Regions from separate parts of the Trichocoleus sp. FACHB-262 genome, predicted to be linked through region 2. Evidence: riboswitches for the same ligand, from Rfam matches in the RefSeq annotation. Region 2 holds a riboswitch; the other holds the start of a gene.

Region 1 (15,474 bases), on a different contig from region 2:
CCAAATCTTTGACCTAGCACCCGGAGAACACTTCCTCGTCACCGCCTTCGACGAACCCCGCTCCTCCACCACAGACCTGCAAGCCGCCCGCTCCGGTAGACTCTACATCATTCGTTTTCCCGAATCTATTCCACTCCGCGATCGCCACACCCAGGCCCAACCCGGAAGCCTTGGCATGTCCCTTTACACCTACCGCGTCCAAGGACTAGAAGCATTCCGCGATCGCATCCAATCCAGTTCCGCTCAACAAATCACAGCCATCATCCCCAACGAATTTGGTGAATCCAGCTTCTCCTTTACTGCTCCTGATGGTTACTTTTGGACATTAGTGGGTGGGGAAGGATGAGGGATGAAGGATGAAGTAGGAAGGATGAAAAAGGAAGAGTGAAGGGCGAGGAATCAGACGCTAAAAAGTAACGACCCCAAACTCGAAACACCTAATCATCAGCTTCGTTTGGAGGGGGTCTGGAGGACGCAACCGTCCCTCAGCGGGGGTTTGGGGGCGAGTGCCCCCAAAGGCTCGGATTCAACAGACTTCGCTATACCCCAACACCCCCAACCTACCAAGGACTCCCCACCACTGTAAACGCCGCCCAATAATAAGGATGCGAGAGATCCTCATTCTGCCCTGCCAGTTCTGGAGGTAGCGAAAACGGTCCCCTAGAACTGCGTAACTGACCATTTTCAATCCGCACCTGCTTCTGCAATAGCGAGATCTGCACTTGCCGCAAAGCCTCCGCCTTAATCGGAGCCGTTTGTAGTTGGCGATAAAACTCACTCATCAAGCTTAAAGTCCCTCTATCGCTGACATACCACAAACTCGCGATCGCCGACTTCACCCCCGCTTGCACCGCCAGCCCCGCAAACCCTAACTCCGCATTGCGATCGCCAATTGCTGTTTTACAGGCACTCAGCACCAACAAATCCACCGGAGGCTTTTGCCAACGCAACTGCTGCATTTCGTTCAGCTGCAACTTGTCATCCCACAACTGGATATAGGAATGGCGAGGAGATCCTGGTTGAAAGTCAGCGTGAGTCGCCAAGTGAATAATTTTGAAAGCTTGACTGGTGCGTTGGCGCTGCAAATTCGCCAAAGTGAAGTCTTGATTGAGAAAAAATCGCCGAGATTTAGTATTCCGAGCCACCAAGAATAACTCTACGGGAACGCTTGGCAAAGGGATATGCTCCTTAAAGCTAGAAGCGCCCATCGCTAAAACAGGTGCCCTACGAATATCGCTGTAGAGAGTATCCGTCAAAGTAAAAGCAGGAATCCGAGACAGACTGTACTTCTCGATTAGAAACTGCTGCCCATCATGTAGCGCTGACAAGGGTAATGTACGCAGCCCTACCCCTAAGCAAAAGATCAACGTGTCGATTTTTTGAGCAGCCAACTCTGCTTCTAACGGCGCAATCATCCATTCATAGAGTTGCTGGGCGGCTGGCAAATACTGATTGCTAGGCTTGAGGCGAGGGTCAGCGATCGCTAGGCTAAACTGCTTGACCTTAGGCAACAACACCGAAGCAGGAGCCGCTGCAACGCGTTTTTGCACTGGGGGTTGACCAGGGCTAATGAGTACCAGTTCTAGTTGTTTGGCTCTGGGCACAACATAGATCAGAGCTGGCTTTTGGCCTGTTTGCGTTGCTAGTTGACTCAGGGTTTTGGCTACATCTGCCGCCGTAATAGTTGGGTCTGGAAAATTGACGCGAAAGTAATCTTCGTATTGCTTTTCCCAAGTTTGTTCAATCAGAGGGACTGCATCTGTCACCCTGCCTTGGTCAAGCGCCGTGTCTAGTGGGGCAGCATGAGCGACAGAGGTGAGGAAGAGGGAGAGTGCCAGCCATAAACCAATCCAGCGAATCACTTGTTTCATGATGATTAAACCGGGCGCAGTTTCTCATTCTGAAATCGGAAAGGTGGCTCCTGATAAATAGTCGGCAAAGTGCTGTTTGAAGTAGATCCAAGAAGTTACATCTGACTCATCTTGAGGAGCTTGAGGAGCTGATTGGTAAGCAGGAACTCTCGTGTTGATCTCTGACTGTAACTGTGGCGGTAAGTCAGCTAAGCCATTCACCTTACTGCCATAAGCACTGTAAATGAGCTGACCAGGGCGATCGCCCATCTTCATCCAGGGTAGCCAAGGCCCAATGCGATCCCAACCGAGGTGCAATTGAGAAACCGAATTGAGTTCAGGATTGAGCAGCTCTGCCAAAGGCACCGTAAGTTTGAACAGTTCCGCCGCTTGATAGATAGCTTGAGGGCTGTACTCCCGAAACCGATCGTCTCCCGCTAGAGGGTTGGGATAAGTTGGGAACAAATCAAATACGAAGGTGGCAATTTCACCATCCACTTGGGCTGGAAACTGACCTTGAAAGTAACCTTGCACCGGGTTGTTAGCGACATGCATTACAGGCAATGTCTCACCCGTCCAAGGATTGTGCCATTGATGCAAAATCTCGTTGGTATGAGGGTCGAGGTAATAAGTCAGTTCTCGTGAGACAAAGTCCCAGACTCCCTCCTGCTCTGCTGGTATACAGCGGCTGACGCTCATACCCACCATTTTGAACAGCCGTTGCCGTTTCTCTCCGGGAATGAAGGCATAAATTGAGCCTGCCCAAGTTAACCAGCTTTGTTCCCTCGCATCCAGAGAGGCCCGGACTTTGACAAAACTCTTGGCATCAAACTCTCGAACTTCAGCAACCATGAATTTCCTCCTGGAATGCTTTAGTCTCAAGTTAGCTCATGCTTGGGCGATCGCTCTGCTAAATTTCTGAAGGATCTACGCCTAATTCTCGTAACTTCGCAGCAAGGCGATCGGCTCGTTGCTGCTCTTGTTCGGCTCGCTGTCGTTCCGCCTCCGCTGATTCTTCTGGTGTGGGTACTAGCTGGCCTTCAGCCGTAAAGAAGCGCAACTGAGCTTTATGAATGCCCAAAAATAGCTGTAATTGCTGGCTCCAGAACAAACCTTGAGAATTAGGTTCTAAGGGTTCGTAGCGGCCATCTACCAGGTGAAAACCAGCAAATTCCAGGCGTTCCGGGTCGAACCAGAAATAGTCTGGGGTCCGAAAAATATCTTGATAAATTTGCTTTTTCAAACCTCGGTCGGTATCAGCAGTAGAGGGCGACAGCAGTTCCACAATGATGTTGGGATATTTGCCTTCTTCCTCCCAAACCACCCAACTTTTCCGAGGCTTCCGCTCTGTGCCAAGGACGACAAAGAAATCTGGCCCCCGGAATTGCTCAGACTTGCGTTGGCGAGGGCTGTAATAAATGGTGAGATTGCCTGCCGCAAAATAATCGTCGCGGGCTGTTAGTCCTCCCTGGTGCCAGCACCAATCCAGGCACTTTAACAGCAGCAGGAGTTGTTGCAAGTGCAAATAGCTTTCCAAGGGTGGCTCATCACTCAGCAAGTCACTGGGGGGAAATATAACATCCTCTAGTGCATCTTCTGGCGTGCCCAAGTTAGGTGCATAAGTCATGGCAGCGGTGGCAACTTTAAGCTTAGTTTAGCCAAGTTTCTGGTGGGTTCCGGCTCATCCTCACCGAGTCGTGATTTCCCCTAGGCGATCGCCCGTTCTATTGGAGACAATAGAAGGTAGAGATTTTGATTCAAGTTCCCGCCTGACTTCAGGCATCTAGTTATTGCACCCCAAACCTATGAAACTCGAAGAAATTCTGCCGCAACTGCAAGCGTGGTTTCTGCCAGAGGAGCACAAAGAGCGAGACTTGCCCGGAGGCGGGCGCTGGTTTTTTGTGCCGCACCAAATTATTACGCAACGGCTCAATGCGGTCTGCCCTGGTGAATGGAGTAGTCAGTATAGCGACCCGATTACGACAGGCGACTATACCGTGATTCGCTGCGAACTTACTATCTGTGGGGTCACGCGCACTGGCATTGGCGACGACAAAACCTTTCCAGAGATGAACGATCGCGGTAAAGCCAAAATCATTGGAACACCACCTGTGCGCGCTTTTCGTAACGCCTTCAAAGATGCAGCCGAGCAGTTTGGCCTGTGTGCTTACCTCGATGAGCAAAAGGGGCGGCAAGGCAAAGAATCCTTTATCCGCTACATGCAGGGAAAAGGCGATGGCAGAGCCGCTAAGTTTGCTTTGGAGAACGGTTGGAGCGGGGAGCCTACGCCGATCGCAGACGGGCCGGTGGGCCGCGAGCGGTTGATGCAGGAAACTACTCACGAGATGAAGCGTTTGGGCTGGACTGAGCTTCAGGGCCGTAACTATCTCAAGCAGCAGTTTGCAGGTAAGGAGACTCGCTCGAAGCTGACTAACAACGAATTGAGCCAATTTCTGGCCTACCTGAAGTCCCAAGTTCCAGCAGCGATCGCTAAAACAGCGTAGCTACTCTCGGCATGGCCAGTGGCGGATCACTTCTGCCACTGACCAAGCTTGGGCGATCGCCCCTTGGGGATTGTGAGGGGCATCGCCATCAAAAATTTCGGAAATCGAACCGAGGCAAGCTTGTTGTTGCAGGTGATCAAGCAGTGGTTGCCAGTCAAAAGGTAAGGGTTCGCTGTCCTGGGTGTCGAAGAAGCGTTCCCAAGCTCGCACAAAAGGACCAATTAACCAGCTCCAAACGGTGCCTTGATGGTAAGCACAATCACGAATCGGTTGGGGTGCCACACCTCCTGGTTGACCCAGATAGTACCCCACGTAGTCAGGATCAGCGGGGTCGAGGCTGCGTAAGCCATAGGGAGTGAGTAGGCGATCGCGAGCCACTTGCAACACTTGACGGGCTTGTTCTGCTGGGAAGCCGCAGTGGTGCAGAGACAACGCCAGAACTGCATTGGGACGGATTTTGGGGTCTGGGCGATCGTCCGGTTCAATGGTGTCGTAAAAGTATTGCTGCTCGCGATTCCAAAACTGCTGCAGCGACGCTTGGACCTGATCGGCATGTTGGCGGTAGCGTCGAGCTTGGTTAACCAACGTCTCAGGATTAGTAACAGCCTCTTTATCTAAGCGTTCAGCCCACTGGCTCGCCCAGCGCAGAGCTGAGTACCACAAAGCATTGATTTCTATCGGCTTGCCCCGCCGAGGCGTAATCGGCTTACCCTCAACTACCGCATCCATCCAGGTGAGGGCCACGCCGGGAGCATCCCAGGTGACGAGGCCATCCGCGGCATCCACCCGGATGTTGTAGAGTGTACCTGCAATAAAAGCTTTGTAGATTTTTTGCACCACTGGGTATTGTTGCGCCAAGAATTCCCAGTCTGCGGTTGCTTCCAGATAGAGACCAAGAATTTCAATCCACCACAAAGCAGCATCAATGCTGTTGTAGGAAGGCTGCACACCCACGTCGGGAAAGGCGTTCGGAATCAGACCCAAGTGACAATAGTGCCCAAAAGTTTGCAGTAAGCCTTTGGCTAAGTCAAAACGTTGCGTTGCCAAGGCTAAGCCTGGTAGGGCAATCAGCGTGTCCCGTCCCCAATCGTTAAACCAGGGATATCCAGCAATCACAGTTGGGCCTGTAATCGAAGCGCGATACACCAAAAACTGGTCGCCTGCCCTGAGTAATTGATGCCATAAATGACTCGCATCGCTAGGTTTTAACTCAGGCGGTTTTTCTGGGGGAGTGGAGGTTAGAGCTTGAGCAGACGCAGGTAGAACCGCAGCAAAGTCGTGGGCCAATCGCTGTTGCTCGGCTTGAATGGCTGCTGTGAACAAGGAGTGATTGAGCAAAGGCAGCTCTGATTCTGGCCAACCGACGCTAGCCTCTAAGGTTAACTGATCACCGGGTTGCAGAACCGCAGTCAAATACCCAGGGCTGTAGAGGTCTTCGTAGTCAGCTAGTCCGCGTTGAGTTTCTGCTGGGTAGTGGTAGTTCCAGTACCAGAGGCCATCGGGTTCATAGTTGCCTTGCGTCCAGCGTAGATGCCACGGTGTGCCCACAATACCAGGACGAATCGCTTGCAATAGCAGTTGTTGCTGCCCCACAATTTGGGAAAAACGGACTTCCGGTTCGGCTCGTTGTTGGTGGTGAAAATCGCGATCGCCAATCAAAGGCCGCAATCTTAGTGTTGCTACCTCACTGCCTGCATAGCTGTATTGGATCAAAGTTTGGTGTCTAAAGCGAGATGACGGATTGCCCTGGGCAAGAGATGACGTGGAGTCGCGATCGCTTACCCAGCCATAGGGCAAGATCAATCGGCGGGTGAGTTGCCCAGGAAAGTCTCCCCAAACCCAAGTTGGAACGGGGTCCACCGTAAAAGATCGCAAAAGTCTAAAGCCCTGAGGAGCGATGGCATCGTTTAACCAATAATGCGTGCCTAAGGCAAAGACCTGTCCCGCAATCTCCAAACTTGCTTCAATGTGAGAAAGGAGGAGCGTGCGTTGGCTAGGCGGATCGAGGGCGGCAAATAGCCAACCATGATAGGTGCGGGTATGAGCATCACAAACGGTACCACTGGCAAAGCTACCTAATCCATTCGTTAGCAGCCATTCCCGTGTATCTAAATCATCCATGCTGCTTAAGTTTTTATACCTAGTGTATGGCCTTCCTGCTGAATTGTCTGCGGTCTGATGGTAAAACCCTAACCTAAACGTTCTAGACGTTGTAGAGAAATCTTGCAGCTTGCCACTTCAGCCCTAGAGAAACTACTTATGGCATTAAAATAAAAGTCGGACTCAGCACCTGGGCAAGCTTCAACTTTGAAACCCGCTACTAGATCAAAGCCATGAGAGACTTTTTGGTTAACGTATCTCGCTACCCCACCTACTTCATCAGTATTGGTTTGGGAGTCTTCCTAAATGCTGTCAGACCTTTAATCCCCCTCTTTAAGAAGCCCACTACCGCGATCGCCTTGACAGGCATCTTCGTCGCAGGCTTGGTCTTTCTCAGTCTGACGCTCCGGGCCATGCTAGGACTAAGCCCCGCTTAAGCACTTCATTTCTCTGGAGAGAGGTTGACTGCTCAACCCCTGCCTAAATTAGAAGTCTGTACCGAGCATCTGCCCTGACACGAGGCTCATGTTTCGAGTACGGACGCAGTAAAATGTACGTCTCGCTTTCGAGTTAAAGAGCAGGTTTGTTATGGCTACTAGTCGTCGCGTCTCTCGCGTTTCAGAATTAATTAAACGAGAAGTCAGCCAAATGCTCCTCTCTGGCATTAAAGATGACCGAGTGGGTACGGGCATGGTCAGCGTCACCGACGTAGACGTATCGGGCGATTTGCAGCATGCCAAAGTCTTCGTCAGCATTTATGGCAGCGATGAAGCGAGAGAGGAGACAATGGCGGGGCTGAAGTCAGCGACAGGCTATGTTCGTAGCGAACTAGGACAGCGGGTTCGGCTGCGACGCACCCCAGAAGTGATTTTTGTCGAAGATCGCTCGATTGAGCGCGGCACCCGTGTTCTCTCTCTGATTAACCAGTTGAGTCAAGACCGCAAGCCTGACGATGCAGCCGCAGAAGTTGACCAAGACGCAGACGACTGGGAGCAAGATTTGGTTGGAGCTGAGGATGAGGATGAGGATTAAAACCTTTGGTCGGATCTAGCGTGACTTCTCCATTGCCCAACTGGGAGAGCTTATCCCTGGCTGAGCAAGTGGCTCAGATGGTTGTTGTCCGAGCCTCAGGGTATTTGTTTGACCATCAAATTCAGTATCCCGTTTGGGAGCCTCCCGCTGCCACATTGCAACACTGGGTGCAAGATCTGGGTGTAGGTGGCGTGATTTTGTTAGGTGGGAGTGCCGCCGAAATTGCTCTGCGATCGCAACAACTCCAGGACTGGGCGCAAATTCCCCTCCTAATTGCCGCTGATATTGAGGAAGGGGTAGGGCAGCGCTTTTCCGGTGCCACTTGGTTTCCGCCCCCGATGGCCCTTAACGCGATCGCCCAAACTAATTTAGCCCAAGCTTTGCACTATGCCGAGGCGATGGGAGCTTACACGGCTCAAGAAGCGCTAGCGATCGGCCTTAACTGGGTGTTGGCTCCAACTGTGGATGTCAACAACAATCCTAATAACCCAGTGATCAACGTCCGGGCATTTGGGGAAACGCCCGAAACGGTATCGAAGCTGGCAACAGCGTTTATTCAAGGTGCTCAACAGCATCCCGTTCTGACGGCTGCTAAACATTTTCCAGGCCACGGCGACACTGCTACAGATTCGCACCTAGATTTGCCCGTTCTTACGCATTCTGAAAAACGTTTCGCTGAGATTGAACTGCCTCCTTTCAAGAGTGCGATCGCGGCAGGTGTCGATGCGGTAATGAGTGCTCACCTGCAAATCCCTGCGTGGGATGCCCAGTTTCCGGCGACGCTCTCCCATCGAATTCTGACTCAAGAACTGCGGCGAAACTTAGGCTTTGAGGGCTTGATTGTCACCGATGCCTTAGTCATGGGCGCGATCGCTAACCGCTATGGCGTGAATGAAGCGCCAGTGTTGGCAGTGGAAGCAGGCGCAGACATTTTGTTGATGCCGCTTGACCCCGCAGGTGCCATCAAAGCGGTATGTGAAGCCGTAGAGACAGGTCGGATTACGCCAGAACGCATTCAAGCGTCGGTAGAACGGATTTGGCGGGCCAAGTTCAAAGTTTGCTCTCCTATGCCCGAAAGCGCTGACATCACCCACGCTTGGGAAAATTTACCGCCACCGCCAATTCAGTTAGAGCAACTCTCGACGCCAGAGGCGATCGCCACCGTCAATGGCATCCTCCAGGACTCCATGCAGATGCACCTGCCTAAAGAGTCGCGTCTGAGTCAGCCCAGCGAGGGCCAGTTACGCAATGTTGTGATTGTCGATGATGCCTTAGCGTGTGAGTTTTTAGGACGATATACCCCGGCGATCGCCCTACCCCAGAACAAGGGTTATCACTTGCAATTGGTAGATAGTCATACTCCAGCGATCGCCTTTGAGTCTCAACTCACAACGCCCCAACCAACCCTGCTGCAACTATTTATTCGTGGCAACCCGTTCCGGGGCAGTGCTGGGCTGACTCAGACAGCGCAAGATTGGTTTAAATTTTTGCTGGAAACGAATCAACTCCAAGCATTGGTGATCTACGGCAGTCCTTATGCGGTGGAGAAATTTATCCCCCACCTTCCTGCCGATGTACCCTATGTCTTTACCTACGGCCAAATGCCTGCCGCCCAAGCGATCGCCCTAGACGCTTTATTCCACCCGCAAGCCTGAGGGCACCCCTCTCCTTATAGGAGAGGGGACGGAGGAGAGGTTAAGCACCCAACCAACGGGCAATATCTTTAGCGTGGTAGGTGAGGATCAGGTCAGCACCCGCACGCTTGAAGCTGGTCATGGTTTCCATCACGACTTTTTCTTCGTCGATCCAGCCATTGAGCGCTGCGGCCTTCACCATCGAGTATTCGCCGGATACGTTATAAGCTGCGACAGGCAAGTTGCTTGCTTCTTTAACGCGCCAGATGATGTCCATGTAAGCCAGCGCAGGCTTGACCATCAGCATGTCCGCGCCTTCGGCAATGTCCAGCTCAATTTCCTTGATCGCTTCACGGGCATTACCAGGGTCCATCTGGTAGGTACGGCGATCGCCAAACTGGGGTGCAGAATCAGCCGCATCCCGGAAAGGTCCGTAGTAAGCCGAGGCATACTTGGCGGCGTAAGAGAGAATCGGCAGATCTTGGAAACCCGCTTCATCTAAGCCTTGCCGAATCGCTTGCACAAAGCCATCCATCATTCCAGAAGGCGCGATGATGTCAGCACCGGCTTTAGCTTGGGAAACCGCTGTTTTCTTCAGCAGCTCTAAAGTAGGATCATTCAGCACCCGACCACTCAAATCCCCCACTTGCAAATAGCCGCAGTGACCATGAGAGGTGTACTCACACAGGCAGGTGTCAACAATGACGATCAGGTCAGGGACTGCTTCTTTTACCGCCGTTGCCGCTTTTTGGACCATGCCACACTCATGCCAAGCTCCGGTTGCATCGGTGTCTTTATCTGCGGGAATGCCGAACAGAATAATTGCGGGAATGCCCAAGTCATAGACTTCCTTAGCTTCCTCAACAATTTTGTCGATGGAGAGTTGGTAAACGCCTGGCATGGAGCGAACTTCCTGAGCGATCGCCTCTCCCGGAACGGCAAACAGCGGGTAGATCAGATCGCTGGTGGTGACAATGGTTTCACGTACCATCCGACGAAGCTGAGGATTGGCACGCAAGCGGCGAGGGCGATGGGTCGGAAACATAGCGTCTACTAAAGGTAAAAAATTTAGAAAAACCTACCTGGCTTAGCAACCTCGTAACGAAAGGTTGACTAACTCTCAAATTTCTCAACAGTTTACTAGTTTAAGGCTTGTTGCTTGCCCACTCACAACTCAGTAACTTTCTGTAAAACTCCGGATTTTAAGCAAACAAAGTAGGGGCACAGCATGCTGTGCCCCTACAATCGATTTAGCAAATCGCGATCGCCTTAGGTTATGCAGTAACTGCAACAGGAGCTTCAGCAGCAGCGGGATAAACGCTGACTTTCTTGCCGCTCTTACCTCTTCTTTCGAAGGTGACAACACCATCAACGAGAGCGAAGAGAGTGTCATCGCTGCCACGACCGACGTTGCTACCAGGGTGGAACTTGGTGCCACGCTGACGTACTAGGATGTTGCCAGCGCGAACCACTTGACCGCCGAAGCGCTTGACGCCGAGGCGTTGAGCATTCGAGTCGCGACCGTTACGAGTACTACCTGTACCTTTCTTATGAGCCATTATTCCCTCAGAGATCTCTACAAGTTTTGCAAGTTGACAACGCTGCCTGACTTGATCTTAGCCTTCGCCTGCACCTAACTCAGTGCCATTCAGGTTGATGGAATTGATCATCAAGCGGGTTAATTCTTGACGGTGACCCTGCTTCTTACGGGTTTTTTTCTTAGGCTGCATCTTGTACACGATGATTTTACGGCCTCGCAGTTGGCGCAGGATGGTACCTTGAACTGCTGCCCCTGCTACTAAAGGCTGACCAACAGAAATTTCACCGTCGTTTTGCACAAATAGCACTTTGTCAATGGTGACAGCGGCATCGACATCACCCGCAATCCGCTCTACATCATAAAAGCGACCGGGTTCTACCCGCAGTTGCTTACCACCCGTCTCAATAATTGCGTAAGCCATGAAATTCTCCTAACAGTTGCCGTACAGGTAGCTGGCTAATGCTCTTTATGAAATGCCTTGCACAATCAGCATGCCAGCTTTTTGTGATGCCTTCACCTGGTCCGAGCAGGAATAGACAGACAATTTGCCATTATGTCTAATTTAACGCCTTGCTGTCAAGGAGCGATCGCGGTTGTCGCCGTTGTTGTATCCATAAGCCCAGTCCTAAGCCGACCAGCAAAATGCTCACAAAATAGCCGAGGCCGAGGAGACGCGATCGCAACGGTGGCTCTACGCCCTCAACTTCAATCTCTTGAGCCACTTTGAAGGATGAAAACTGACGAGCCGCACCGGGTTTGGGTGTGACTTCAACTTCCACTTGATGGGGTGCGCCATCAAAAAACTGTTGTTGCCATGCAAATTCACCTTGGTTATTGGGTGTTGCTTGATGAGCAAAGGCAACCCAGCCTGCTTCTAAAGATTTGGCTTTGATGTCAAACACCACATCAGTTGCTGGTTGCCCCGTTTTCACATCGATCGCCCGTACAACCAACTCAGCAGGTTCGCCTACCGTGGCATGGTGATGCCCCAATAGCTTGACCTCTAAGCCCTGAGTTTTCAAGCTGCTAGGTAAAGCGGCGATCGCCTTATCTCCATGCTCATGTTCGTGAGAGTGCTCATGGGAGTGAGAGAGTTCAGCACTAATATTGACGACTAGCAGAGCAGCGCTCGCGACCACAATGGCTCCGCTCAGCAACAGCCGAACTCGCTGAGGGGCAATTTCTCCAGGTTGCAGTTCTTGCTTGCCGCCAATCACCCAACCGCCGCCGAAACCTACTGCCACCAAAATCACGGCTAGGATGGCGAAGTTGCGATATTTAATTGAATTTTCGGCGACGGACAAAGTTAAGGTTTGCTGGAAAGGTGCAAAGGCATTAGCAACGGTTGGTGTAACTTCAACTTGGAGTTGGTAGTCACCGCGAATCGGGAGCATTTGCTGAAATTGCAGTTGACCGTTAGCGGCGATCGCCGCCAAATCCAGTAGCTTGGTGCCCTCAACGATGGGAAAGTCGGTGGGCAACCAAGGATTCGTAGGCGGAGTTAGCAGTTTGACATGAATGTTGGCATTTTGCAGTGGCTTCCCGGTTGCCTCCAGCGCTTGTAGCGTCATTTGCACTGGATTTTGGGGCTGCGCGGCATCGGCCTCAAAGGGTAGTAACTGACTGGTAGATGGTTCAGTTGCCAGCTTCACCGATGGCTGTGGGAGTTGCGATCGCCCAACTGCACCATAGCTTAAAGCTCCTAGCAGCCCTAATAAGCTGAGGAGCGAAACGAGTTTAATTTTTGCCATTATGACTTAGAACCTTTGAGGATGCTGACGAGTAAGAATTCTGACGGAGCGCGAAATTCTAGTGGCAGCTAACACTCAAGGTATGGTGGCGTAGCGAGTGCATTTGATTGTGGGCGGCAGGATAGCTTGAGAAATAAACCGTCCAGAGCGTCAACGCACACAAGGAAGTAAATAAGGTGGCTTGCACAGGCACCGAAAGCGTCCAGCGGACAGCCTGTTGCTGTAGAGAGCCAGAAGTCAGGGATGCAGTTCTCATGGTGTACCTCGCACTTTAGAGCTATAGAACTTCCCACCGGCGGGCATCCTGGCTAGGAAATTTTTACTTAGCTGAGCAAAAAATTCCTTCACAGTTGCGGGACAGCGTCGGATTTGCACCGAACTTTCCCCGTTACCTCTAGTGACTGTTCCTCACTAGAACCGCATGAGTAGGGCAATCATATCACTGTTTATTGACATAAAGGTTTTTGCCGCAAAACTGCAACCCCAGATTTTGGTTCCTAGCGCAGCATTTCTTCTAAGGCATGCTGGCTCCATAGAGTTTGGTATAGTCCAGGCTGCTTGAGCAGTTGATCATGGGTGCCCATTTGGACAATGTGACCGTGATCCATGACAAAAATGCGATCGGCTGTGGCGGCAGCAGCGAGTTGGTGAGAGATAAACAGCACCGTTTTACGTTGTGTACCTTCCGACAAATTTTTCAGAATTTGGGTGGCGGTTTGGTTGTCCACGCTAGAGAGGGCGTCGTCCAAAATCAAAATGGGCGCATCAACCAATAAAGCTCTGCCTAGGGCGCTGCGCTGGCGTTGCCCACCAGACAACGTAATCCCTCGTTCACCTACCACTGTTTCGTACTGGTGTGGGAAATTGAGAATTTCTTGGTGAATTTGAGCTTGTTTGGACGCGTACTCTACCTCTGGCTGTTCTGCTAGAGGGTCGCCGTAGCGGATATTGTTCTTGACTGTGGTGCTGAAGAGGAAGCTGTCTTGGGGCACATACGCGATCGCAGACCGCAAATCTTGTAAGCGCAACTGAGTGATGTCGTAGTCATCGACAAACAATTGCTCCGGTGCAATATCTAGCAGTCGGGGGATTGCATTTGCCAAGGTGGACTTACCTGACCCAATTGGCCCTACGATCGCGACGGTTTCTCCCGGTTCGATTGTGAAGCTGACATTTTGCAGCGCTGGTATGACGGCGCCAGGATAGGTAAAGCTGAGATCGCGGGCTGTAAGACGACCTTTGACCTCTGCCAAAGCTAACGGCACTACATCGGGTTCATTTTTGATTTTCGGTTCCACCGTCAAGATCGACTCGACGCGATCGATACTAACTTCACCCCGTTGATAGGCTGTAATCGTGAAGCCGAGTAGTGCGGTCGGGAAGATCAGGCGTTCGACGTACAGGAGCAAGGCGATAAAGTCACCTACACTAAGCGCTCCCGTGGCGATCGCTCTGGCCCCCTGCCACAACAGCACCAAAATGCTGAGGCTGGCAATGCCGATCAGCAGCGGAAACAAGGTATTACGGGTTCTAGCTAGCTTTAGGTTGGCCTTGAGCAGTTGCTGATTCAGTTGTCGGAAGGCTCGCCGCTCGTTTTCCTCTTGAGCGTAGATCTTGATCAGGGCGATGCCGCTCATGTCTTCTTGAATCAGATCGCTCATTTTAGACAGTTCTTCTTGCACCTCTAGCTGCTCATTGCGGAGGCGATCGCTAAACAAACGCACCAACATCAACATGAATGGGTAAGGTGCGATCGCCAATAAGCTCAGCTTCCAGTCAATCGTCAGCATGACGGGCAAGGTCAAAGTATAGGCAAAGACGGTATTTGCCAAACTGAGCACAGCAAACCCCACCAACCGCCGAATATTGTCTACATCACTTGTCGCGCGGCTAATGAGATCCCCAGCGGTGTTGAGTGAGAAGTAAAACGGCTCTAGGGTTAGCAAGTGATTGAAGATCTTCTGCTTCAGGTCAAATTCCACCTGCCTCCCAGTGCCAAAGAGCAAAATCCGAGAGGCCATGCGAATTCCCCACATGACCGACGCTAGCGCCAAAATCAGCCCTACATAGTACAAAACTTGGTCGAAGCTGAAGGTGACTTGAAGGTCGTCAACAGCGTCGCGGATGACCAGCGGGATATAAACCCCAACTAAATTGACGATCAGCAGCGATAAAACGCCTAAAACAGTAGTTTTCCAGTGGGGTTGTAAGTAAGCCGCAAGTTTCCGTAGCTGAGAGCGAGCCATGAGCAAAAATCCAGCAACCTTTTGATCATCCTAAACGAATTACCTCAGCAGCAGGCAACCCCTCTGCGAGCCGAGCTAAATGCCCAAAGGTGCGAGCCAGCCGCGTAAGAAGTAATAAACCGAGAGCAAATATTCCTCAATCACGCGAGTCGTGACTACCAGAGTGTCCGCGCTGGGGACAAAGTCGGCAATCCGTAATCTGCGCCTGAGACTGCCACCCGACTCAAAGGTATAAAAATTTGTGGGTCGGGGAATAACTCGGATTCCTACCCTGGCAAAGGTTAAAGCGGCTCGCCTAGTATTCGTGGCAGAGGAAACTAAGATCACGCGATCGCCCAAACGCCGCTCCATTAAGATTCGTCCTACGGCGACAGCGCTGGTACGGACATCCACGCCAGTCGGTTCCACCACAATGTCGTCCCTAGCCACTCCCATATTGATTAGCAAGGTCTCAATGTCCCTCGCTTCCACGATTTCCTCAGGCTTGCCTTGCAAATCGCCCCTAGGGCCTGCACTAACGATCACCAAAGGCCGATTCCCTAGACGTAGTTGGTCTTGATACAGTTGGGCGGCGTAAATAATGCGATCGCCCGTATCCGTCAGTTGAATCTGTCGCCGATAGGGTAGATTCGCCTGCGTGGTTCCCCATCCCAACACCACGATCGCTGCCGCTGTTTGTCCTTCTGGAGGGGTCAGCGTTGTCGGGCACTGGAGGTCACAAAGTTCCCGCCGTTGCTGATCGAACTGAATGGCGGCCTGCTCGGTTTTTTGGGCCAGCGCATAGGCCACAAAGGGAGTACTAGAAATTAGCAAAATC
Region 2 (15,474 bases):
TGAATGCCAACTTGCGGGGTGCGGTATTTAGTGCCTCGGTGATGACTGAAACTAATTTGCAAAATGCTAACTTGAGCAGCGCCATGATGGATCAAGTCACTTTTAAGCGGGCTAGCCTCAAAGATGCAGTTTTGACAGATGCCATTTTGTTCCGCTCTACTTTTGAGGACACCGACATTACTGGAGCCGATTTTAGTGATGCTTTGCTAGATGGCGCTCAGGTCAAAAAATTGTGTGAACAAGCTAGTGGTGTGAACCCAACCACAGGCACAGCCACTCGCGATTCTTTAGGTTGCCAATAAATCGGTAGCATGTGTTAGGCGTAGCCGTAACGCATGAACTCACAGGCATCAATCGCACAAATTTTTGCTCAATACGGTAGGTGAGACTAGCGCTCACAGCGCCCTACAAGATATCTAATTCGATCGCTCTAGGCGGTGCATTTGGGTAGGATGAATCGCAACTGAATTTGCAGGGTAAGGCCCATCTAAGGAAATAGAAGCATAAGGCTTTCTAGGGCCAACAATCACATAACCCAAGCTGGTTAAAAACTCATAAATTGTGTGAATACTATAGGGCTTGTTGACGAAGAAACCAGGTAGAGTTTCAAAGTAAATGGTTGGGTGGTAAGTCGTTAAAACCGTTTTGCTGCCCGAAAGAACTTCGTATTCCATCCCTTCAACATCTAGCTTGATCACATCTATTTTTTTTAGTTTCTCTTGCGTCACCCATTCATCCAAAGGCAAAACTTCTACAGTGATTCCTTGGTCGTTCTGAAATAACCCACCATTGCCCCGATAAGTTTGGTCTTCAAAATAGGAAAGCTGGCATCGCTGCTGGCCTAAACCTAACGGGACAACCTGCACGATATCCTTCAGGCTAGAGTTCAGATCCAGATTGGATTGGAGGCGCGATCGAATGATTGGACCTGGTTCAAAAGCATAAATTTTCCCTGTTTGAATGATGCTAGCGGCGACTAACGTAATAGCACCACAGTTCGCGCCAATATCGAGAAAAACATCATCTGCTCGGAGTACTTGTTGTAGGAATCGAGTGGTAGTAGGATCATAAGTACTTGCTAACCAAACCGATGCCTCAATGGGGTAGGTCGTATCTACCTGCAACTGGAAATTTCCCGCGTAGTTTTTGACTAAATGCTGCTGAGATTTCGGTAGAAATCGAACGAATTTTCCGCCACCTCTACCCGTCAACTTGACAAATAATTTGACCAATATTTGGAGTGATTGACTGTAGAGAAGAACCAGAATTTGTGACATGAGACATCGTTGCGTTATAGAACCGAGAAAGCCAGGTTTAACTATCTTGAATTGAGTGACTGTAGTTGACGCTAAGAGTGGCTGATTTTAGCGTAATATAGCGGATTGCTACCTTAAACTCGGCACGCTCATGGTTTCACCGCCCACCCCTGACTCCTTATCTTCTAACGCTTCAGAAACAATGTCTGCTTATCAGTCGGGATCTCAGCCAGTGCAACGAGTGGGCGTGATTGGTGGGGGCCAACTGGCTTGGATGATGGCAGGAGCCGCCAAGAAATTAGGGGTGCAGTTAGTGGTCCAAACCCCTCATGACACTGACCCTGCTGTAGCGATCGCGGCTGATACCGTTTTGGCTGCGGTGGCCGATGCAAATGCCACCGGAGAGTTAGCAACTCGTTGCGATGTAATTACCTTTGAGAACGAGTTTGTCGATTTAGAAGCATTGGCCCAGTTGGAAGCCCAAGGAACCCGCTTTCGGCCTCGGTTGACGACTTTGGTGCCGCTGCTAGACAAATATCATCAGCGCTCTTACCTACGCGACTTGGGCTTGCCGACTCCTAAGTTTGTGGCTTTAGAACACCAAATCGATGACACTGCTCTAGAACAGTTGGGCTTTCCGCTGGTTCTGAAAGCGCGTCGCCACGGGTACGACGGTCAGGGGACGTTTATCATTCACGATCAAGCTGAGTTAGAAGATATCTGGCAAAAACTCGATCGCTCTCCCGTTTTACTTGAAGCCTTCGTACCCTTTGAGCGAGAACTAGCAGTGATTGCGGCGCGTGGCACCAGCGGTGAAGTCGCGGTTTATCCGGTGGTGGAAACTCAGCAAGAAAACCAAGTCTGTCGGCGCGTCCTGGCTCCTGCCGATATTCCTGAGAGTGTGCAAGTTGAGGCTGAAGCGATCGCCCGTACCTTACTCAACAGTTTGCAAGCGATTGGAGTTTTTGGTATCGAGCTGTTTCTCACCGCTGACGGCAAAGTATTGGTGAACGAAATTGCTCCTCGCACTCATAACTCTGGTCATTTCAGCTTGGATGCCTGCGCTACTTCCCAGTTTGAGCAACATCTACGAGCCGTTTGTGGTCTAGCACTGGGCAACCCTAGCTTAAGCAGTGATGGGGCTGTGATGGTGAATTTATTGGGATACGAACAGTCCCATAGCGATTATTTAGAGAAACGTCAGCAAATCGAGAAAATTCCTCAGGCCCACGTACATTGGTACGGCAAAACTGAATCTCGTCCGGGCCGCAAATTAGGTCATGTCACCGTGTTGTTATCCGCTCAGACGGCACCTAGAGAGCAGGCTCTGGCGATCGCTCAAGAAGTTGAAGCCATTTGGTATCAGCGTTAAGGTTTCCAGACACGTTTGTTAAAACTTGGTCGTTCTCGCCCAAGGCAGCTAAAATAGGTGAGAGGTTCTACTGCGGCGTTGGTGACTGCCAATAATGTTTTATGATCTATGCTTCGCTAATACGGGAACTGATTTAAGCGTCTAGTGGCAGTAGACCGAGCATGTACTCGGAAACTTAAAACTAGAGCTAAGGTACCCACCTGGATTTATTCCAGGTCAAAAACTGAGGTAAGACGGCGTTGCGGGGAACCCAACCAAATATTTAATAAAAATTCCCTTGTCTCTATAGGCGGGGGAATTTTTATTTAGTGCGCCTCGTTACCATAGGGGCAAATCAAATTTGTATCAAGCTTTTCGAAACTAGGGAGCATGAAGCGCTACGATGGTCTAATTCGAATTCACTTCGAGTTTGATTTAAGTAAGCAAGGTTGTCACAGCTTTTGGTCGGTTCAAACTTTCCCGCCAATGTTTTTCAGCTGGACAACGGGTTGACGGTAATTCACCAAGAAATTGCTGCCACGCCTGTTGCCGTCGTAGATGTCTGGGTCCAAGCAGGTGCGATCGCGGAGCCAGAGCCCTGGTCTGGGATGGCACATTTTCTAGAACACATGATTTTTAAGGGCACCGATCGCCTCGCTCCCGGTCACTTTGACCACGCAATAGAAAGTCGAGGTGGGGTGAGTAATGCCGCGACCAGCCATGATTACGCTCACTATTTCATTACTACCGCTGCCGAACATCTGCCTGATACACTGCCCCACCTAGCTGAATTGGTGCTGCATGCCGCCATTCCCGACGAGGAGTTCGACCGCGAACGCGATGTGGTGCTAGAAGAAATTCGCCAAGCCTACGACGACCCTGATTGGATTGGTTTCCAAGCCCTGATGGAGAGCGTGTATCAACGCCATCCTTATGGCCGCTCGGTTTTGGGGACAGAAGACCATCTGTTGCAAAACTCGCCCGAAGCGATGCGCCGCTTTCACCGCAACCACTATCAACCCGAAAAGATGACGGTGGCGATCGTTGGGGGTTTGGATGTAACTGCCGCCACGGAACTGGTTGGCCAAGCCTTTGGTCAATTTAGCGATCGCACCGAATGCCCCATTGGTGAAATTGAAGCAGAACCGCCGATTGTAGGAATTCGTCGTCAAGAGTTGGGCTTACCTCGCCTAGAGCAAAGCCGCTTGATGATGGCTTGGATTGGCCCCGGTGTCGATCAACTCCAGCATGCCTACGGCTTGGATTTATTGTCGGTTTTGCTCGCTGATGGTCGATCCTCGCGTTTAGTGCGGGAGCTACGCGAAGAACGTAATTTAGTGCAAGCCATTCAAAGCGGTTTTTCGCTGCAACGAGAGTCCAGCTTATTTACGATTAACGTCTGGTTAGACACAGAAAATTTGGAGCGAGTGGAAGCGATTATTTGCGATCGCCTCTCTGAACTATTAACCACTCCGGTTCGGGATCAGGAACTGGCTCGCTGTAAGCGTTTACTGTGTAATGACTATGCCTTCTCTACCGAAACGCCAGGGCAATTAGCAGGGCTTTACGGCTACTACAACACGATCGCTAAAGCTCAAGTTGCGGTCACTTATCCTCAAAGGATTCAAGCCTTTCAGCCAGAAGAGTTGCAACATCTTGCCAGCCAATATCTCTCTCCTTATCACTATGCAGCCACTATCCTGCGACCGCTAGACTAGCAGAAGCAAATCCGTAACGTTTTGTTGAGATACTAGATGGGGCGATTTACGCGGTTTAGCCAGAATCAAAACAGCCAAAACTTAGTCAAACCAGCATAGTAAGGATCAGTTTGCTCGTGGATCAAAGTGTGACCCCTTTCCTGCAAAACCGCCAAGTTCATCGCACAGTGCTAGAGAATGGCATGGTTGTCCTCGCTGTAGAGAACCCTGCCGCCGACATTATTGCTGCTCGGATCTTCATTCGAGCCGGAAGTATTTGGGAGCGTCCTGAGCAAGCTGGGTTATCTCACTTGGTCGCTTCAGTCCTGACGAAAGGCACTGATCAGCTGTCTTCTTTGGAAATTGCCGAGCGCGTGGAGTCGGTGGGTGCAGGCCTCAGCACGGATGCAGCCACTGACTACTTCTTGATGAGCTTGAAGACCGTTTCCAGTGACTTCGTGGAAATATTGGAGTTGGCAGGGCAACTGTTGCGATCGCCCACCTTCCCAGAATCTGAAGTAGAGCTGGAGCGTCGCCTCACCTTGCAAAGCATTCGCTCTCAGCAAGAACAGCCTTTTGCTGTGGCAATGGAGCAACTGCGGCAAGCGATGTATCAAGACCACCCCTACGCCTTGTCCGCCATTGGTACCGCAGCGAGCGTCGCGCAACTTAGTCGTAGCGACTTGCAGCAATATCACCAAACTTATTTTCGCCCTGACAATATCGTGATTAGCTTGGTGGGACGCATCACACCAGAAGCCGCGATCGCTCAGATTCAGGAAGTCTTTGGAGATTGGCAAGCGCCAGACAGTTCTATTCCTGCCCTGACGCTACCTGTGGTGCCCGTAGAGCCGCAGCAGGTGGTTACGGCCCAAGAAACCCAGCAATCGATTATTATGCTGGGCTACCTCGCTCCCGCAGCCAAGAGCCAAGCCAGCACAGAAGAAGCCGCCCTCGACTACATTGCCTTGAAGCTGCTCAATACTTATTTGGGCAACGGTCTCTCCAGTCGCCTGTTTGTGGAGCTACGGGAAAAACGCGGTTTAGCTTATGAGGTGTCTGCCTTCTACCCCACACGTCTAGGCCAATCCCAGTTTGTCACTTACATGGGCACCGCTCCCGACAATACGGCTACTGCCCTAGAGGGATTGCAGTACGAAGTTCAGCGCCTTTGCGACGCTCCGCTGAGTGAAGCAGAATTGCAAACTGCTAAAAATAAATTGTTGGGGCAATACGCCCTCGGTAAGCAAACCAATTCCCAAATTGCTCAGGTTTTAGGTTGGTACGAAACCTTAGGGCTGGGTGTAGAGTTTGATGCTCAGTTCCAGAAAGCGATCGTCGCAGTCACACCAGCAGCTGCGCAACAAGCCGCCTGCCGTCACTTCACTCAGCCTTACGTTTCGTTAGTGGGGCCAGCCGCGTCAGTCAATGCGATCGCGGTTCCGGTGACACTTTAAAACCTAACCCCCATCCCCTTCCCTAGAGGGAAGGGGAGCTAGATTCAAAGCTTTCCTGCTGGTTTATTCAATAGTGGGAGGCAGGGTTTCTGTGTGCGATGACTCAATCACTTCGGCTTCTAGTGCTTCAGCGTTGTTAGCAGTTGCATCAGCGGATTCAAGGTACTGGCTATCGAGCAGAAACTTGCCGCTGCTAAAGTGGATGCTCCAGTAGCCGCCGGGGCGACGATCCAAAATCGTGCCTTCTTCCCCAAGCTGAATTACATTGGGGGGTCGCAACATCGGCATGGGGTCGGCTGTCTTGACATAGGGTGGCATCGTCACTACCCGGACGCGATCGCCAACAGCAAATTCTTTAGACATAACTTCTTCTAGTCCTGGTGATTCCCCAATGGGTTAGGTTACTTGATTGCCGCATCTCGGAGCAACTGAGCCAAGCCCACTCCAGTCATCAGCGCCATCAGTAGCCAAACTAAGGCTAACCCAATCACCTCCCCTAGAAACAAACCTGTGATCGTGTGCAGCCAGCCACCGATCACCCAACCACTGCCAAGCGCGATCGCCCAAGCTAAGACACTGACGAATATCCAGGCTTTTGCATCCGCAAAACATTGCCGCAACACCAGCCATTGACTCACTCCGAGTATGGCTCCCATCTTCATGCCATCCACCAACCCGTAGAACAATCGCAACAAATCTGAGTGGGTTTGCGGCACGACCCAGCCCAAAGCCCCTAACTTGCTAGCTCCTAAAACAGTCCAGCAGAGGGTACTAGACAAGATCCACCAGCCTGCTTGAGGACACCAGCGTTGCAACACTAGCCACTGCGCTAAACCAATTACAGTACCGCCGATCGCGCCTTCCAAGCCTTGCAAAGCGGCTCTTTCGCCCACTTCTAACCAATAAAGGCTAATCAAAAATCCTAAAATATTGCCGCCTATCCATTGCAGGCAAAAGCGGTAGGCTAACCTTTGTCCAGGCTGGGCTAAAAATAGAGCGGAAGTTGAATGACCCATCTAGCGATTTGTCCTGGGGGGTTGAGCGGGCGCAACAAACAAAGTTTTGAATCCTTGCCGCCGTATCTGAGGCGATTCAGGCGCAATATAGCTCCACAAGCTCTCCCAGTAAAAAAAGGAGACACCATCAAACCCTTGCTCACGCGCAGCCTGGACTTGTTCTTGAATCTGCTGCATGTTGACGGGCTGCCCCCAAGAGCCTGTGTGAATGCCAATCGCGACTGGAATCCGTTGACGCGCGAACTGCACTGCAGGTTGCTTTAGTTCCGCCACAAAAGTAGACAACCTTTGGCGATAGACCTGTAAAACCAGTTCTTCAATCCAGCCCTGCCGCACCCAGGTTTGCCAATCTTGCAGGTAGGTTCTGTAGGAAAATCCTTGAGAGTTGGGGGATAGCGTGATTAAGCAGTAGGGCCGCACCACCTTCACAGTGCGAAAAATTTGCTCCATCAAAGCGGTAATTTTATTCGCTCGCCAGCGCATCCATTCCGCGTCTAGCGGGTCATCAGGAGGCGGTTTACCCCCATGTTCTTGCTGATAAAGCTTGACTGTAAAAGCGTCGTAACCAAAATCTACTGGCAACCCAAAGTGGTCATCTAATTGAATCCCAGCGACATCGTAGCGAGTCACGACTTCTACAATCAGATCAACCATCAGGGTTTGCACCTCTGGGTGCAGTGGGTTCAGCCAAACTCGACTGATGCCAAACGGCTGCCGCAGTTTCTGCTGAGCTAATTCTAGCCAGGAGGGCGATCGCGACTTTGTAGCATTGGGTAAAGCTAATTGCTCCCAATCTGAGCGAATGGCTGTGGTGCCATCTTGACGGCTAGTGAGCCAATCGGGATGCTGCTGCACCAACGCCGAGCCAGCGGGAGCCATAAAGCCGTATTCAAACCAAGGAATGATCCTGAGTCCCTGTTGATGGCCCTGCTGAACCATCTCCGCTAAAACGTCTTTGCCTAAACGCAAACTCGTTAGCATGGGGTCTTGCGATCGCCCAATGCTCCGCTTGAGCACAAAGCTGGGATACAGGGTATGTCCCCGATTCCAGACGACGGGGTAAACCGTATTGAAGTGGAGCTGAGATAGCTGCTTGAAGGCTTGCTTAACTCCCCCAGGCCGAAACAGGACCGCACTTGCGACGTTGGTCAGCCAGACTCCGCGTAACTCGGTTAATGCTGGGGCCGCTGGTGGCTTAGGTCGCTGTGCTGGCACAACCAAAAGCACAACCACCAACATCAAAGAGAGTAAGCAGACTAGCCCAGTCTGAAACTTCTTGCCCATCCTATTGCATTAACCAACCTTCTAGAGTCTAGCTGGCGATCGCTTTAGTGGGTCTAGGTCTTTAGGGAACTTGCCAAATTCTCTCGTGGTATTGAGCAGGTTCAGCGTAGGGATCAACAGCAGGATGGTCGTGCCCGTGACCATGCCCGTGGCCGTGATCGTGCCCGTGAGCCTGATCATGATTATGATCGTGATCGTGACCATGCCCATGATCATGACCGTGCCCATGACCGCCACCATTAGCGACAGCCGCTAAACGAAACTTACACATCTCGCAGTTCATCTGCACTTGGCCCAGTTGGGTTTCAATTTCTCGCTCCCGCAAAATGGAGAAGAGTTGCGGATGCAAGCCCATTTCTGGCAAGCAGGTCATGGAGATGTCGGGATGCAGTTCTTGTTGCTGTGTGGTGATGTCAAAGATCTTCTTCATCAGCAACCCAGTAAACAAGAAGTAAGGCAGGACGATAATTCGCTTGGGTTCGTATAGGCGGGCGCGACGGAAGCCTTCTTCTAAGCGGGGATGGGTGATGCCAATAAAGCAGGTTTCGACGGTGCTATAGCCGCTGCCTTCCCAGAGAATCCGAGCCATTTTGTAAACATCACCGTTGGCATCTGGGTCGCTGGCTCCGCGACCAACAAACAGCAGGACGGTATCTTTGCGCTCAATGCCTTGGGGGTTCCATTGGGGTTGGTCGAGTTCGGCTAGGCGCGATCGCCACAACTCCAAAATGCCGGGAGTAATGCCAAAGTGCCGACCGTAGTGGAACTTGACCTGGGGATGCCGCTGTCGAGCGCGATCGAGTTCGTTGGTGACATCAAATTTGTTGTGGCGGGCGGCAAAGAGCAAGATTGGCAAAACGGAAAATTCGGTGTAGCCTTGCTCGACGCACTGATCAACACCTTCTTGAATGGAGGGAGCGGTGAGTTCGAGGAAGCAAGGAACTGCGGGGCGGGAGGTATCTAGAGCTTGGTACGCTGCGGCAAATTCGAGAAAGCTCCGCCGTCCATCTTCATCCCGACTGCCATGCCCAATCAGCAGTAAAGGTCGCTGCATGGGCAGAGGCGGTAGTTGTGCCACCGGGGCAGCAGCATCGATTGTATTCAACAGGGTTGAATTGGTAGTTAACATGAGTCAAATCCTCTTTCCCGTGCGACGCAGGAAGTGAGTGAAGTGGTAACAGATAGGCGTTCTGGCTGAGGAGAGCTGATACTCTACCAAATCCGAATTTTCAGCTCCATTGACAGCTGCGGCACAGCACCGGACTCGCACCGGATTTTCCCTATCTGGCTACTGTTCACGTGTGCTTCGTTATCTTATCCCATCTGTTCTTGGGACTGTATGCGGGGGAGGGGGTTGAGGGCGATCGCTCTCTGATCTTTTGGTTGGCGTGCAGGTACATTTACTAGAACCGAACCCTTGGGGGCGCTTGCCCCCAAACCCCCGCTGAAGGACGGCTGCGTCCTCCAGACCTCCTCCAGAAGTTGGTTTTAGGGCACGGTTGGGTTTGACTATTAGAGTGGCTATTAGATGGGAGCTTAGGTATTCGCGAATTGCTTGGAACTTGGGCGATCGCTCCTTGGATGAGCCATGAGGCGATCGCGACACTACTTCTACCTAAGATTTACCTAGGATTCGATCTTGACGGAGAGGATTTTGTCGTCTTTCCGAATTGCGTTCACGACATCTATATCTTCCGTTTTGCCAAACACGGTATGCTTGCCATCGAGGTGGGGCTGCGGTGAGTGGCAAATAAAGAACTGGCTACCGCCTGTATCTTTACCAGCGTGAGCCATCGACAGGCTACCCGCCAAGTGCTTGTTGGGGTTGCCAGCCGTTTCGCATTTGATTTTGTAACCTGGGCCTCCGGTGCCTGTGCCTTGAGGACAGCCACCCTGAATCATGAAGTCAGAAATCACGCGGTGGAAGGTCAGACCGTCGTAAAACCCTTTATTGGCAAGATCGGTAAAGTTCTTCACCGTGTTAGGCGCATCCTGGTCAAATAGCTCCAGGTTAATCGTGCCTTTGGCAGTTTCCATTATGGCGCGAGTCATGGTCTCTCCTTAAATAAGCCGAGATGGCTGATTGCGTCTACCAGCCAATTCATCTCATCCAGCTTAGAACAAAAGTCGCGATCGCTACATTTCGCTCCACCAGCCGTGGCCCCAACTGTCCCTTGACTGGGTTATCTAAGCACAAGTTTAAGCAGATTCTGGATTCAGCTTTGCCAACTCCCAAGTCGCATAGGTACCAATCGGGCTCCAGATTAGATAAGGGATGAGGAGGGCGGCGGCAGTAGCGGAGACGGGTGCAACTACCGCTGCCAGAATCCAACCTAGAACCGCTCCAGTACCACCAATGAATGTGCCGATGGTGAGGTTACGCAGCCACAACGTCAGAGGTTGATAGACAATTGTCACAATTTCTAATAGCAGATAGAAACCCATGAGAAACCAGGTTTTTGAGCTGCCGGGGTCTCGTTCCCAAATGTTGTAGGCAGACCATGCGCCACAGACAAAAACCACCGCCCAAATCACTGGAATGGCAGGTTCAAAGGTGAGCCATCTTGGACGACGTAAGCGCCGAAACCATTTCACATCACGGGGCCGAATCACACTACCACCGATCGCCACTAAAAAGGTTACGGCTGCAATTACCATCCAAGACTTGATCATGCTTTTAGCTTCCTCTGGGCCACAGGCTGCACTTGGCTCAAATCAGATCTGACAGTTCTGAGCAAAGATAAGTTATGAAGCGATTTTGTCAGGGCATTAGGTCAGCCGTAATCGACCAGCGGAAAGATTAGTGTGCTGCCTCAGGGTTGAGTCGCATCATCTCCAATGTGGCATAGGTACCAATAGGGCTCCAAATCAAGTACGGCAAGAGCAAAAGCACTGCCAAACCAGAAATTGACAAAATCGAGCTAGCGAGGAAAACTCCTAAAACCACACCAATACCGCCTAACACCACCCCGACTTTAATATTTCGCAGCCTGAGAGTAAGCGGAATGTAAGCAACAGTAATTACTTCTAGTAGTAGGTACAGCGCCATGAGGAGCCACATTTGCAAGCTACCTGGATTCTTTTCCCATACCAAATAGGCAGAAGCAGCCCCACAACTAAACACAAAAGTCCAAATCACCGGAATTAGAGGCTCAAAGAAGAGCCACAAAGGACGCTGTAGCTCTACGGCCCAGACGGTATCGCGGGGTCTGATCCAAGCTGCCCCTAAAGCCACCAAAAAGGTGATGCCACCAATAATCATCCAAGATTCCACCATGTCTTTGCCTCCTATCCTGACCCGCTCCACTGACTCAATCAGTCAGCTTATGTTTATGGTGGCAAGTTCAAGCGGAAGCTTACTCAGTCGTGGGTGGGAACCTGATGGCACATACCACCCATAAATATCCGTAGCGAATATTATCTCTAGCCAATATGGCTGTTGCCATAGCTTGAGAGCGGGTGGCGCATCGAACTCTTAGAGGGAGGTTGATAGGAGATCGTTTAAGCAGTGGCGATCGCTTCTGGAGATAGCCCCTTCTCAGCTAACCAATCCAGATTGAACAACCGCGATTGATACCGGGAGCCGCTATCACACAAAATGGTCACAATGGTATGTCCGGGCCCCATTTGTTTTGCCAGTGCCACTGACGCAGCGACGTTAATCCCACTGGAGCCGCCCAAAAATAAGCCTTCTTCTCGCAGCAGGCGATATACAACCTCTACACACTCTTGGTCATGGATGCGAATGGCATCATCGGCGGGTGCGCCTTCCATATTGGCTGTAACGCGGCTGTTGCCAATACCTTCAGTAATGGAACTCCCTTCCGAGCTGATTTCGCCTGTCTTGACATAGCTGTAGAGACCGCTACCCATTGGGTCAGCCAATACTGCTCTGATGTTGGGGTTCTTTTCCTTGAGAAACATTGCCACCCCAGCGTAGGTTCCACCTGTGCCAGTCGAGGTAATCCAAGCATCAACTTTGCCCTCAGTTTGCGCCCAGATTTCTGGCCCAGTCGTGTGGTAATGAGCCAACCGATTCGCTAAGTTATCGAACTGGTTCGCCCAGATGGCATTCTCCATCTCTTCGGCAATGCGGCCAGAAAGCCTAACGTAGTTGTTGGGGTCTTTGTAAGGTACGGCAGGAACAGGACGCACTTCAGCCCCTAAAGTTCGTAGCGTGTCAATTTTTTCTTGGGATTGGGTGTCAGGGATGATGATCAGGCATTTGTAGCCCTTGGCATTGCAAATATGCGCCAAACCAATTCCGGTGTTACCTGCGGTGCCTTCTACTACGGTGCCACCGGGCTTCAGCAACCCTTTGCGTTCGGCATCTTCAATCATGTATAGCGCGGCCCGGTCTTTCACAGAGCCACCTGGGTTAAGGAACTCGGCCTTACCCAAAATTTCGCACCCTGTTTCTTCGCTGAAGCTGTGCAACCGAATTAAGGGGGTGTTGCCGACGCTGCCGACAAATCCGTTTTTAATATCCATGCTCAATTTACCTATTGCTTCCCTTTAAAAATTTTGACTCATAGACGTGGCAGGATTGCGGTTTTAGGGGGCGATCGCCTCAGCCAAAATTCCCCAAAAAATAAGGTGGGCATTGCCCACCCTACAGAAATTAATTTGACCGCGAGCCGCTTATTTGTCGGGTTGGGGGGTCATGCGGAGGTAAGGTCTGATTTCGGTCACACCTTTGGGGAACTTCTGCTTCGCTTCTTCGGTGGGGATAGAAGGTACGACTACAACATCATCGCCATCTTTCCAGTTCACAGGAGTGGCAACGCTGTAGTTGTCGGTCAGTTGCAGAGAGTCGATGACCCGCAAAATTTCTTGGAAGTTACGACCAGTGCTGGGGGGATAGGTGATCGTCAAACGCAGTTTTCTTTGAGGATCGATCACGAATACGGTGCGAACTGTCAACTTGGCATTGGCATTGGGGTGAATCATGCCGTACAGATCAGACACCTTCTTGTCGTCATCTGCCAAGATTGGGTAGTTAACCGTGGTGTTCTGAATTTCGTTGATGTCACCGATCCAGCCTTTGTGGGACTCAGCATCATCAACACTTAGCGCGATCACTTTAGCGTTGCGCTTGTCGAATTCAGGCTTGAGCTTAGCAACTTCGCCAAGTTCGGTGGTGCAAACTGGCGTGTAGTCAGCAGGGTGAGAGAAGAAAACAACCCAGCTATCGCCAGCCCAGTCATAAAAATTGATTTCGCCTTCGCTGGATTGCTGCGTAAAGTTGGGAACTACGTCACCAAGTTGGAGAACCATAACCGAGATTTCCTGTGGTCTAAGTATGCGAGTCAGAAGCAAATATTCTAACTTGTGATCATGACATAAAACTCCGGTTTTCCGCTCGGAGTTTAGATCTTTTTATGATTTTACTGCGGATGGGTCTGTCTTTGGTCTTTGACCTAGGGCGATCGCAAAAGACCCTGACACCACAAAAATCGCCCCCACAATCCCTAAAATAGTCAATTGCTCCGGGGCAATTAGGGTCGGCCAGAAGACAGGCAATCCTAACATAGTGCCAATGGTCACAACTGGAGTGAGCGAGAGAACCGCACTAACTCTAGAGGCCTCCCAATGATCCAGCGCTTCTGCAAAGGCACCATAAGCAATCAAAGTATTTAAAGCGCAAAAGAGCAAGGCAATCCAATGAAATGTATCCAAACTGAGAAGTTTCTGTGGGGCAGCAGTTGGAGTAAACAGAAGCATCGCCCCACCATAAATCGCCATCATGATTGTGGCTGACGGCAAGGTTTGGAGCAGTTGCTTCTGAGCTAAGGCATAAACTGCCCAAGCGATCGCAGCCAAAACCAACAAACCACTCCCACCCAAGTATTGAGCCGAGCTAGTCACGAGTGCTTGCAGTTGCTCATGAAAAAACAAGGAAAATCCCAGTGTCAGCAGAGCTAAACCTGTCCACTGGCGCAAGCTGTAACGCTCCTTAAACACCCACAAAGCCCCTAAACCCATCGAAACGGGAGCCAACTGAATCAGCACTTGAGCATTAGCGGGTGAAGTTTGAGCCAGTCCTTGTAGAAACAGCAAATAGTTGATCGCCAGAAATACAGTCGCGATCGCCAACAGCTTCCATAATCCGGGCGATCGCAGCTTTTCTAGAGTGGGTAATTGTTTGCGGCTTGCCAAATATAGCGCCAGCAGCCCAAAGGAAATCAGGAAACGAAACCAAGTGACGGTGTATACATCCAACACCTGCAACGTCACCATTAGCGCTACTGGCAGCACTCCCCAAAGCAATACGGTCAGCAGGGACAACGCTAAGCCCAATCGCCAACGCCCCGAACTATGGTGCAGTGGCATAAACCCCCAGATAAAAAGCAGATAAAAACAGATGCCTCCAACGGCACAGGCTTTCTAGTCTAGCGATTGCTAATTTTGGAATTAAGACAACCCCATCAACCGACACGGCCAGAAGGGGAGATGTCTCAAAAACTTTTACAAACCACTTGCATTTCCTGAGATCGATTGGTAATTAAAACTAATCGGTGACATCAGTACTTCTTATGTTTGACACCCTCTTGATTAGCCTATTGCAACTGCTGTATTTCCTGATTCAGGTTATTCAGCCAATTCTGATTCCTGTTTGCTTTATTACGGCTTGGAGTCTAGTTGTTTTAGTGAGTTGGAACACTTGGTCAGCCGTGCGAGATAGTGTAACGAGTGCCAAGCGCATGCACCAAATCCCTTGTGCCAACTGTGAGTTTTTCACCGGGGACTATCACCTCAAATGCACTGTGCATCCCGCCACAGCCCTCTCTGAAGATGCGATCTACTGCCCTGACTACGAACCTACCTCCCAGCCCCTACCCGTTTCTCACTACTAAGGATTGCTTCTAAAGGTTCTGAGAGCGATCGCTCCTCATTGTCTGAGCGTTCGATCATAGCTCTGGTACTCTACAATCGTTGCCAGCGATCGGGTGAAGCCTAAGAATGTTAGTACGAAAACTTTTTGACTGCGAAGAATTTGTAGCTGGCGACAGTACCCTACTGCGAGAACTCCTACATCCCGACAAGCAAGCGATAGATTTGCGCTACAGTCTAGCCCACGCGATCGTTCCGGTCGGGGAAACCTCCACGCCTCATTCTCTGACTACCTCTGAGGTCTACTACATTCTCAGCGGTCGAGGACAGATGCACATTGGAGACGAAACCCAAATGGTGGAACCGGGGGATGCCGTTTATATTCCACCCGACGCTAAGCAGTTTATTCGCAACACTGGCAGCGAACCGCTTGTGTTTATCTGCATTGTCGATCCCGCATGGCGCAGAGAAGACGAAACCGTCTATTAAGCCAGAGTATGTCTGAGAGAGTGATGCTAGGAGCCGTGTCATGGATGTAAAAGCTGCAGTTGCCTTTGAAGCTGGGAAGCCGTTGACTAT

The links. Region 2 has a riboswitch for cobalamin ahead of H6F68_RS18950 (sirohydrochlorin chelatase). Riboswitches for the same ligand answer to the same signal wherever they lie in the genome.
Positions count from the first base shown of each region.
Region 1: it holds a riboswitch for cobalamin, as region 2 does, so the genes downstream of both, H6F68_RS14295 (CbtB-domain containing protein) here and H6F68_RS18950 (sirohydrochlorin chelatase) in region 2, are expected to answer to the same signal.

Region 1 is NZ_JACJPK010000072.1:223,946-239,419, reverse strand. Features, by position in the region: gene H6F68_RS14360 (VOC family protein) at 1-346, shown strand, start outside; gene H6F68_RS14355 (CHAT domain-containing protein) at 561-1,871, opposite strand; gene H6F68_RS14350 (DUF1838 domain-containing protein) at 1,896-2,702, opposite strand; gene H6F68_RS14345 (Uma2 family endonuclease) at 2,761-3,477, opposite strand; gene H6F68_RS14340 (hypothetical protein) at 3,656-4,354, shown strand; gene H6F68_RS14335 (amylo-alpha-1,6-glucosidase) at 4,355-6,475, opposite strand; gene H6F68_RS14330 (DUF751 family protein) at 6,688-6,891, shown strand; gene rbfA (30S ribosome-binding factor RbfA) at 7,043-7,486, shown strand; gene H6F68_RS14320 (glycoside hydrolase family 3 N-terminal domain-containing protein) at 7,507-9,141, shown strand; gene hemB (porphobilinogen synthase) at 9,182-10,165, opposite strand; gene rpmA (50S ribosomal protein L27) at 10,395-10,679, opposite strand; gene rplU (50S ribosomal protein L21) at 10,737-11,081, opposite strand; gene H6F68_RS14300 (hypothetical protein) at 11,218-12,411, opposite strand; gene H6F68_RS14295 (CbtB-domain containing protein) at 12,470-12,667, opposite strand; cobalamin riboswitch at 12,688-12,848, opposite strand; gene H6F68_RS14290 (ABC transporter ATP-binding protein) at 12,909-14,657, opposite strand; gene H6F68_RS14285 (YdcF family protein) at 14,733-15,474, opposite strand, start outside.
Region 2 is NZ_JACJPK010000086.1:308,159-323,632, reverse strand. Features, by position in the region: gene H6F68_RS18995 (pentapeptide repeat-containing protein) at 1-302, shown strand, start outside; gene H6F68_RS18990 (FkbM family methyltransferase) at 417-1,277, opposite strand; gene H6F68_RS18985 (5-(carboxyamino)imidazole ribonucleotide synthase) at 1,408-2,628, shown strand; RNA gene ssrS (6S RNA) at 2,693-2,880, shown strand; gene H6F68_RS18975 (pitrilysin family protein) at 3,057-4,325, shown strand; gene H6F68_RS18970 (pitrilysin family protein) at 4,442-5,761, shown strand; gene sipA (regulatory protein SipA) at 5,825-6,124, opposite strand; gene H6F68_RS18960 (hypothetical protein) at 6,163-6,777, opposite strand; gene H6F68_RS18955 (glycoside hydrolase family 10 protein) at 6,778-8,061, opposite strand; gene H6F68_RS18950 (sirohydrochlorin chelatase) at 8,123-9,190, opposite strand; cobalamin riboswitch at 9,224-9,387, opposite strand; gene H6F68_RS18945 (peptidylprolyl isomerase) at 9,688-10,113, opposite strand; gene H6F68_RS18940 (TspO/MBR family protein) at 10,261-10,734, opposite strand; gene H6F68_RS18935 (tryptophan-rich sensory protein) at 10,862-11,338, opposite strand; gene H6F68_RS18930 (cysteine synthase A) at 11,563-12,552, opposite strand; gene H6F68_RS18925 (peroxiredoxin) at 12,703-13,338, opposite strand; gene H6F68_RS18920 (DMT family transporter) at 13,441-14,394, opposite strand; gene H6F68_RS18915 (hypothetical protein) at 14,598-14,918, shown strand; gene H6F68_RS18910 (cupin domain-containing protein) at 15,025-15,384, shown strand; gene H6F68_RS18905 (S-(hydroxymethyl)glutathione dehydrogenase/class III alcohol dehydrogenase) at 15,425-15,474, shown strand, end outside.